DNA from 3 places in the Ornithinibacillus liuyingii genome. Region 3 is predicted to be linked to each of the others. Evidence: riboswitches for the same ligand, from Rfam matches in the RefSeq annotation. Region 3 holds a riboswitch; each other region holds the start of a gene.
The links. Region 3 has a riboswitch for thiamine pyrophosphate ahead of tenA (thiaminase II). Riboswitches for the same ligand answer to the same signal wherever they lie in the genome.
Positions count from the first base shown of each region.

Region 1: linked by a shared signal. The riboswitch ahead of thiT (energy-coupled thiamine transporter ThiT) and the one ahead of tenA (thiaminase II) in region 3 are both predicted to bind thiamine pyrophosphate.
Region 2: linked by a shared signal. The riboswitch ahead of ACSKT4_RS00695 (Ykof family thiamine-binding protein) and the one ahead of tenA (thiaminase II) in region 3 are both predicted to bind thiamine pyrophosphate.

Region 1 covers NZ_JBPWOS010000001.1:204,023-207,308, forward strand. Annotated here, with positions in the region: gene ACSKT4_RS01030 (M3 family oligoendopeptidase) at 1-1,068, shown strand, start outside; TPP riboswitch at 1,135-1,236, shown strand; gene thiT (energy-coupled thiamine transporter ThiT) at 1,355-1,918, shown strand; gene ACSKT4_RS01040 (hypothetical protein) at 2,058-2,213, shown strand; gene ACSKT4_RS01045 (hypothetical protein) at 2,321-3,286, shown strand, end outside.
Region 2 covers NZ_JBPWOS010000001.1:133,137-136,422, forward strand. Annotated here, with positions in the region: gene ACSKT4_RS00685 (ABC transporter ATP-binding protein) at 1-139, opposite strand, end outside; gene ACSKT4_RS00690 (ECF transporter S component) at 111-716, opposite strand; gene ACSKT4_RS00695 (Ykof family thiamine-binding protein) at 728-1,318, opposite strand; TPP riboswitch at 1,418-1,520, opposite strand; gene ACSKT4_RS00700 (EAL and HDOD domain-containing protein) at 1,953-3,194, shown strand; gene ACSKT4_RS00705 (hypothetical protein) at 3,258-3,286, opposite strand, start outside.
Region 3 covers NZ_JBPWOS010000008.1:106,141-109,426, forward strand. Annotated here, with positions in the region: TPP riboswitch at 519-625, shown strand; gene thiW (energy coupling factor transporter S component ThiW) at 708-1,208, shown strand; TPP riboswitch at 1,223-1,323, shown strand; gene tenA (thiaminase II) at 1,387-2,076, shown strand; gene thiD (bifunctional hydroxymethylpyrimidine kinase/phosphomethylpyrimidine kinase) at 2,073-2,894, shown strand; gene thiM (hydroxyethylthiazole kinase) at 2,875-3,286, shown strand, end outside.

The sequences.
Region 1 (3,286 bases), on a different contig from region 3:
CGATTACAAACATATAAACATCGTGGTTGGGAAGATGTCTTGAAAGAACCGCTTAAAATAAATCGGATGAAGCGTGAAACGTTAGATGTTATGTGGAATGCCATTTCAAGAAATAAAAAACATTTTGTAAAGTATTTAAATAAAAAGGCCGAGCTTCTCGGTAAAGATAAACTAAGTATATATGATATTAGTGCCCCTATAGCGAAAACGGTAAAGAAAGTACCATATACAAAAGCTGCGAATTTTATTATGGAGAACTTTAATAAGTTTAGTCCTAAAATGGCAGATTTTGCAAAGATGACATTTGAGAAACGCTGGATTGAGGCGGAGGACCGTGCCGGTAAACGTCCTGGTGGATTCTGCACTAGCTTCCCAGATAGTCAACAAACACGAGTGTTTATGACATATTCAGGTACTACATCCAATATCTCAACTCTTGCACACGAGCTTGGCCATGCGTATCACCAACATGTCATGAATGATATTCATGGTATGAATCAAAGGTATGCTATGAATGTAGCGGAGACGGCTTCCACTTTTGCAGAAATGATTGTAGCAGATGCTACAGTGAAAAGTGCAAAAGATAAGCAAGAAAGGTTAGAGTTACTGGAAGATAAATTACAGCGCAGTATTGCTTTCTTTATGAATATCCATGCTAGATTCTTATTTGAAACTAGATTCTATGAAGAACGTAAACAAGGAATGGTCTCCGTTAATAGATTAAATGAATTAATGATAGAAGCGCAAAAAGAAGCATATTGTGAAGCGTTAAGCGAATATGATCCGAATTTCTGGTCATCCAAATTACACTTCCATATTACAGGAACACCTTTTTACAACTTCCCGTATACATTTGGTTATTTATTTAGTCTAGGGATCTATGCTCATGCTACTAAAAGTGATAAGAGTTTTGAAGATGATTATATAGCATTATTACGTGATACTGGACGTATGAATGTAGAAGATTTAGCAATGAAGCATTTAAATGTAGACCTTACAAAACCAGATTTCTGGGAGGATGCTATTGCACTTTGTGTGAAAGATGTAGAAGAGTTTGTTTCACTGTAAGGAAGAACATTTGCTAAAAAGAGAAAACTAGGCTACAATATCAATAGCAAAAAAAGCGAATGATTTTTAGTCCACAGGGGGAGCCGATTGGCTGAGAGTGAACAATATGTTCAGACCCTTTGAACCTGTTAGTTAGTACTAGCGTAGGGATGGTGGCTTTTTTGATGGAATTATTAGCAATGTGAGCGGAATTCCCCCATCAGGAAGCTTCCCCTTGGCATTGCTTTTTTTGTGTTTAAAAATCGAAGAATATTGATTTTTTAATACATTTAGGGGAGGAAATAAAGTGAGTTCTAAACGCACATTGTTTATGGTTGAGGTTGCTGTATTTGCAGCACTAGCATTAATACTAGATCTACTGCCAACTTTTAAGATGCCTAATGGAGGTTCTATTTCATTTGCAATGATTCCTATTTTTATCGTTGCATTTCGATGGGGGCTAAAGGGAGGTCTGTTAGCTGGTTTTATATGGGGAGTGCTCCAATTAGCATTCGGTGCATATATACTTAACTTATATCAAGCATTTATTGAATATGGATTTGCCTTTACTGTTTTAGGAGTAGCAGGAATCTTCGCTAAGCCAATTCAAAAGTCACTTAAGGAAGGTAAAATTGCAATAAGATTAGTGTATATTACCTTAGGGGTATTGATAGGCTCTGGATTACGTTTTCTGGCCCATTTTTATGCAGGAATCGTTTTTTGGGGTGATACAGCACCAGAAGGTCAACCGGTATGGTTATTTTCTCTAATTTATAATGGATCTTATATGTTACCATCATTTATATTATCTGCAATTGTAGTCTTCTTCTTGTTTATTAAACAACCTAAGCGATTATTACGATCTGCATAAAAATTGAACAATCTGCTCACAACTAGGTAATCTCATATTAGAGGTTACCTTTATTTTTTTCTACATTTTGTCGTTTTTTGGTTTTGTTTTGAAACATAGTAAACCATCTGGCTCTATATATTAAAATGGGGGTGTTCCAGTGAAGGAATTAGTTGGAATTTGTAATCGTTGTGGAATAGAGATTTATTGTGAGAACGGTTTCCTTGATGGGCATCATGATGGAGGAGAACTACTATGCAAGTTATGTGTTCTGAAGGGAAATAAAGCGAAGCACATGTCTGCCGTTAGTTTCTAACTATAAGAATTTTAAGGACAAAGTAATCTTATCCATGAGATCTTCTTTTCACCGCTATTGTTAAACTAACATAGGCTATAGCACTACGGTAAGAAAGGAAGATGTACATGGAGCTTACTTTAGTCCATTGGTTATATGGTATATTTACGCTCTTAATCATTATAACGATGATTTTCCGAAAAGGAGTTGTACTTCCAACATTACTTGGGACATTTATTATAGCTTGGGTTTATAAAGGAAGTATTGTTGATGGATTTACAGCAATATTTAATGCCAATTTAATCGCGGCACAAGAATTATTTAGTATATTCCTCATCATTACTTTTATGCTCGCCTTACTCAATTCTTTAAAAGATTTAGGTGCTGATGTTCGAATGATTCAGCCAGTACAGAAGGTAATGGTTAATGGTCATGTGTCATTTTTTGTATTAGTGGCAACGACCTATATCATTTCTTTATTCTTCTGGCCAACACCTGCTGTACCATTAATTTGTGCTTTACTAGTACCAGCTGCTGTCCGGTCAGGATTACCAGCCATTGTAGCAGCTGTTGCTATTGCACTTGCTGGTCAAGGTATGGCTTTATCGTCTGACTATATTGTCCAGGTAGCTCCAAGCCTCTCTGCGACAGCAGCAGGAATTAATCCAGGGCTGGTTGCTGATAAAGCACTTGTCCTATCTTTAATAGCAGGAGGTGTGGCAATTCTCCTTGCATATGTAATAAATCGAAAATCTATTCGCTCTAAAGACGACCCTTTAAATAAAAATGAATTAACAACATTAAACACAGCTGAAAGTACAAAAAATGAAGCAAAAACGAATAATCTCACCAGATGGAGTAAAATCTTTGCCGTATTTGTTCCCCTAGCTCTCTTAGTCGTTGTAGTTTATATGATGTATAACAAGCTTTTTACCGGAAGTGGTGGATTAGTTGGAGGAGATGGGGCAGCCTTTGTTGGTGGGGTTGCGGTTATCTTACTATTATTATCTACAGTTGCCTTTGGTAGGCATCATGCATTGGATTATATTTCGAACCATATTACGGATGGGTTTGTGTTTGCGTTTAAAGCAATG
Region 2 (3,286 bases), on a different contig from region 3:
CAATCTGATTAGAATAGATAGAAAATGTTAAATTGTTTAAGACTGGAGATTCATTATTTTCGTACCAAAGACTAAAGTTATTTACTTGTATTAACGGTTGAATTGTTTCGTTATATGGCTTGTGATTCACGTTTTTCACGTAATTCCTTTCCTAATGCGTAGCCTCTTAATACACCAGTTTTAGCAAGTTGATCTCCAATCCATTTGCCAAGTATTCCAGCCAGAATGGCACCACTAATGATTCGAATGATCAAAGAAGCGATAATAATCCAACTTTCTAATGCTATAATCCCTGATGCATATAAGTGATAGCCAAAGCTTACACAAGCCGCAGTTACTCCTGATAGCATAAGTACTGGTAACGTATATTTACGCCAACCTGTTAAAGCAAATGCTAACTCTGCACCTAAGCCTTGGATAAAGCCGGACAGAATAAGTGTAGGGCCAGCGGTAGTTCCCATTAATACTTCTACAACAGCTGCAATGACCTCGGCTGTTAGTGCAACACCAGGCTTTCGAATAATATAGGCAGCTATTATAGATACAATAAACCAAATACCAAAAATAAATTCATATCCTAAAGGACCTAATCCCAAGGGGGTAAGTAAGGTAGTTATTCCTTGACCTACAAAAAAGAACAAGAGATAGATGATCCCAAATACAACCCCTAAAATTGACATTAAAATAATTTCTTTTAAATTCCATTTTTTAGACATGACAATACTCCTTATTTATTGGATGGACTGTTTGCTGTAATGGTGAACGTCATAGTTACATGAGATACCTCTTCTTGAGCTTGTTGAAAAGCATCCTGCATCGTATGGAAAATAGCATGTACATCTCCATCCAGACGTGTTGCGTAATGGCTTCCGCTTACTGTAACGCCACGTGACTTCGATAAATCAATTTGTTGATAAATCGTATCCATATAGTCCTCTCTACCCAATGGGTATAAGGCAAATTTACAGCCGGCTTGTTGCGTTATTGAAGCACTAAGTTCTTTGTTTAATGGTTCTTCTGTTTCATCCATGTAGACATCTGCATCAGTATCTCCAGGACAGCCGATTGAAAAAGTTCCACTCATTGCTACATGTTCCCCTGTTTTTGCTGCGTGTAAGAAGATAGCTTTTGTTACATCGAAAATATGGACAATCCTTCCACGAACACAAGTACTAACATCATCTGTATCCTTCCATACCTTTGATGTATCAACCTCTTCTAAAGCTGTAAGTATAATTTCTACAAACTGATTGCTCATGGGGAAAAGCGTAAACTGACAACCCGCAATCCTACTTGTGCCACAAACGTTTTTCATCATAAATTCCTCCTCATAATTTTTTGCAACAAAAAAACTGCATCCCGTGGGAATGCAGTTTGGTTATGTATATCAGTTCAAAAAGTGTCAAAAAAGAACAACATAGGGCCAACCGCACTTCCCCACGCTAGTATTATCTAGATCGGGTTATAAGGGTCAGACAATGTCTTCTCAGCCACTTAAAGTAGCTCCCCTAGTGCAAACGATAATATGCAGTTATGTTACAAAAACACTATAAACAATTATGAAGCGATTGTAAAGAGGGACCTTTAGCCTAAAAAGTGATTACCATTTATTAGATAGTAGAGATCGAATGCTGTAAAAAGTATTTTTAATACTGAATTCCACGATAACCGAGTTAGTTAAGCTTGATATTATGAAAAATTTGTAATTAATTTACAAAAATGTATAATTGAGGATGTGGTTGTTGAGGAGATTTCTTTAAAAAGGGATGAAAGGAGAAAAGAATACCTATTCAATTGATGATATGGTGCTTACCGTTTACTAATTTCAAGTAACGCATAAGTATTTGAAAAGAGTAAACTTGATAATGTAAGTGAAATATTCTTAAATTTTGACTATTTTTGACAGCGGTATGGTATTATTCAACTAGGATTTCGATTTATGAGGTGGGAATATGGAAGTATATGTAGGTCGGCAACCAATTTTAAATAAAGAGCTAGAAGTGTTTGCATACGAATTATTATATAGAGATAACCGACATAAGAATGTATATTTGGCGGGGAATGATGATCATGCCACCTCTGAGGTGATTAATAGTTTTTTACAGTTTGGTATTAATGACCTATCAGAAGGAAAACCGTGTTTCATTAATTTTACTGAGACATTATTAGAAAATACTGTTCCTACATTTTTACAGCCTGAACTCATGGTAATAGAAGTATTAGAGTCGGTTAGGCCGACAGATCAAATTATAGAAAACTGTCAAAGTTTAAAAAAACTAGGGTACAGAATAGCACTGGATGACTTTGAATGTAGGGAAGAAGATGAGAATTTCTATAAGCTTATTCATTTAGCAGATATTATAAAAATTGACATTCAAAAAACAAGTAGATCGGAACAGCTAAGAATCATGAATCGTCTTCAGGATACATCTATTGTCTTTCTAGCTGAAAAGGTAGAGACACGAGAGGAATACAAACAGTGCGTAAAGGATGGTTATACATATTTTCAAGGGTACTTCTTCAGTAAACCTGTCATCTTGTCGACGAAAGACCTACCTGTGCTGAACCATAACCTATTCATTCTTATCTCGGAGCTTTCTAAGGGAGAACCAGATATTGATAAAATTACACAATATATTGAGTCGGATGTCTCTTTGTCCTATAAACTACTGCGATTACTTAATTCTCCAGCCATCGGACTCGTGTACGAGATAAAATCTATTAAACAATCAATCGTTTTACTGGGCCTAATAGAGCTTCGAAAATGGATCTATGTCATATCATTTCGGGAGCGATACGATAAATCAGATCGGTTAACAGAAGAAGTCATAAAACTTAGCTTAACAAGAGCAAAGGCGAGTGAATTAATAGCACTTCATCTAGGTAACCGTAAAGATAGCTCGAGATTATTTTTAACGGGTCTTTTTTCACTAGTAGATACGATTTATAAGCAACCTTTAATTCATATCTTAAAGAATCTTCCACTCGAACAGGATATTAAAGATACATTATTAGGGAAAGAAACCTCTTTAACTTCTATAATAAACTTAGTTAGTGCTGCGGAAAAAGAAGAGTGGTCCAAAATGGATGCATTAGCAGTAAAATTAGGGATTAATGCTAAGACCTTCAATAATCTATATAAACAATCGGTTAAATGGGCAAGGGACGTTATGCTTGGAAAGGAATTAGTATGATTATAGGTTCAAAATTAAGAAGAACTTTGTCATAACAAAGACAATAGTTCTTCTTATCATTTTTTATTTCTCTTGATGATGTTTCCAATATG
Region 3 (3,286 bases):
GGGTGTATCATTAGTATAAAAAACAAATATGAACTGAATATGAACTAAAAAAAATTATTTAATCCTATAATTTCGATACACTTTCTCCGTTACCTTTTTCGGATGGTTTAACCTGATAAGGGTAATATAGCCTTTCTCTATTACCTTTTTATTCTCGTTCAGCTGGAAAAGGGCAGCGATAATCTCCATCTGTCACCTTTTCCAACTTCTTCTGCCAAAAAAGGGCGCTGACACCTTCCCTCTGTTTACCTTTTCCTTCTCCTTCTGCTAAAAAAGGGCGCCGATAGCCTCCCTCTGGTACCTTTTCCAGCTTCTTCTACCAAAAAAGGGCAGCGATAGCCTCCCTCTGTTAGACTTTTACTCTCTTTCACCAAAACGATAACCTCCCGCTACTACAGTAGTTATACCTTGCATGCTCCATCGTTTAACTCCATCTTCTCTACACCTAAAAACAAGTACCACAGTGACAAATGCTTTTTCATTTGATATGATAATAGTGATTCATGACAAATGAATAGTAAAACTACTAGGGGCGCTCTAATGTGGGCTGAGAGGAATAGATTTTTCCGACCCTTATGGACCTGATCTGGTTAGTACCAGCGGAGGGAAGTAGTACGACAATTAGTCAATCTATTAATCTCAATCAATTAAGCTAGGTCCTTCTATGGGTCTGGCTTTTTTTGTGTCCCTTGCAGAAAGGAGGAACGATGAATAAAACTCGTCTCATTACAACGATGGCTGTCTTGATAGCTATTGGGACCGTTACTGCTCAGCTTATTTGGTTTCCAGCAGGGGTAGCACGAGCCTACCCTATGCAGCATGCAATAAATGTTCTTACAGGTGTCCTTCTTGGACCAGGTCCAGCAGTGATTGTCGCTTTTATGATTGGCCTGCTTCGTAATGTTCTCGGACTCGGTACCATACTCGCCTTTCCAGGTGGTATGATTGGTGCCTTTTTAGCTGGCTACTTATATAAAAGGTCAGGAAGAATAGGCTTGGCAGTTATCGGGGAAGGAGTCGGAAGTGGGGTAATCGGAGCATTGGCTTCCGTCCCTTTAGCCTACCTATTTATGGGAAATGCTACTGGCGCTTTTGCCTTTATGCCCGCGTTTCTTGTAAGTAGTTTACCAGGGGCTATACTCGGTTGGTTCGTTGTATCTCACATTACTAAGCTAGAAAATGTAGGCTCTATTCATTTGAAAAGGTAAATTAACTAAACACTGAAAACTACTAGGGGCGCTTTTGCTGAGATAAGGTATATCCTTTGTCCCTTAATAACCTGATCTAGGTAATGCTAGCGAAGGGAAGTAGTTGAGGCCGCATATATCCCTCACATATCTACGGTACTCTCCTAGTAGCTTTCACATTCTAAGGAGGAGTTTATCCATGTTATTCACAGAATCATTACGAGAAGAAAACAATGATATATTTCAACTTATTTTTGACCATCCCTTTGTTAAAGGAATTGGAGAGGGCGATATCTCAAAGGAAGCAATCGCTCATTATATTAAGGCAGACTTCGAGTACCTTAATGCATTCATGAAAATTTATGGGTTAGCTGCGTCTAAATCCTCTAGCAGGGATGATATACGATATTTCTTCAATAAAATGGAGTTTATATTAAAGGATGAGATTCATCCGCATCATAATTTTTGTGAGTACATTGGTGTTCCTTATGAGTCTCTCCAAGGACACCCACTACCACCGACTGCCGACCATTATATAAAACATATGCTGTACCATGCACATACCGGTTCTATGGGCGAAATATTAGGAGCCTTACTACCTTGCCCATGGACCTATTTAGAAATTGGCGACGAATTAATGAAGAGGTATCAGCCAACACCAGATCATCCTTTTTATCAATGGATTACCTTTTATAGTGATGCTCGTACGAGGAGTACCACAACAGAAATGCGTGAACGATTAGATAATCTTGCCAAAGAGGCGTCTCCTTCTGAAAAGAACCGCATACGTGATGCCTTTCGTAAAAGCTGTGAACTTGAATTAGCGTTTTGGGAAATGGCTTATACATGCGAAGAATGGCCATCAGGAAAGGTAGTGAAGCGGATATGACCCAAGTCCCATGTGCACTAACTATCGCAGGAACCGATCCAAGTGGGGGTGCAGGTATCCATGCTGATTTGAAAACATTTCAAGAACTGCAGAGCTATGGAATGTCCGTCATTACCTCGGTTGTTGCCCAAAACACAACTGGCGTGCAAGCGATCCACCATATTCCATTGGATATGATTGAACAACAGCTCGAATCTGTGATATCTGATATGCCTATTCACGCCTTTAAGACTGGTATGCTTGCTACTGTCGATATGATGAGAATCATTGCCAATCAAATTAGCAACCTCGATGCTCCTTATGTTATGGATCCTGTTATGGTTGCAACAAGTGGAGATACTCTAATTGAAAGCACTGCACGAGATTTTTTAAGAGAACAACTACTACCATTAACATCTGTCGTCACACCAAATATACCAGAGGCAGAATATTTAACTGGAGAGAAAATTACTTCTCTAGAAGACATGAAAAAAGCCGCTACAATTATTGTTCATGAGTTAGGTGCTAAAGCCGCATTAATAAAAGGTGGGCATTTACAAGAGGAAGCAATTGATTTTCTGTACGATGGAGAGCGTTTCTATTCCTTTGCTGCAGAGCGAATACCTAGTAAAAACACCCACGGCACAGGATGTACGTATTCGGCAGCCATTACTGCCTATTTAAGCAAAGGGGATTCCTTAGTTGCTGCGGTTGAAAAAGCAAAACATTTTATCACGCTAGCTATCAAGCACGCATCTAATCTAGGAGCTGGTAATGGCCCTACTAATCACTGGGGCATACGAGAGGAGAAAAACCGCTATGAACACGCAAATAATTGATACTGTACGAAAAAATAAACCTTTAATTCACCATCTAACAAATCAAGTCGTAATGAATTTCACTGCCAATGGTCTATTGTCATTTGGTGGGGCACCAATCATGGCAAAGGCTGAAGAAGAAGCCGCTGCAATGGCTACGATTGCTGATGGTGTGTTATTGAATATCGGGACACTATCTGCAAATGATTTACAGGCCATGATTGCTGCTGGAAAAGCAGCTAATCAAAAAGGAATTCCCGTCGTACTTGATCCAGTTGGAGTAGCTGCAACTCCTTATCGTTCTAATGCAGTAAAACAACTATTGGAAGAAGTGCAGCCAACTGTTATTAAAGGAAACGCTGGGGAGCTTGCTCATCTAGTTAATGTCCCTTGGCAGACAAAAGGTGTCGATT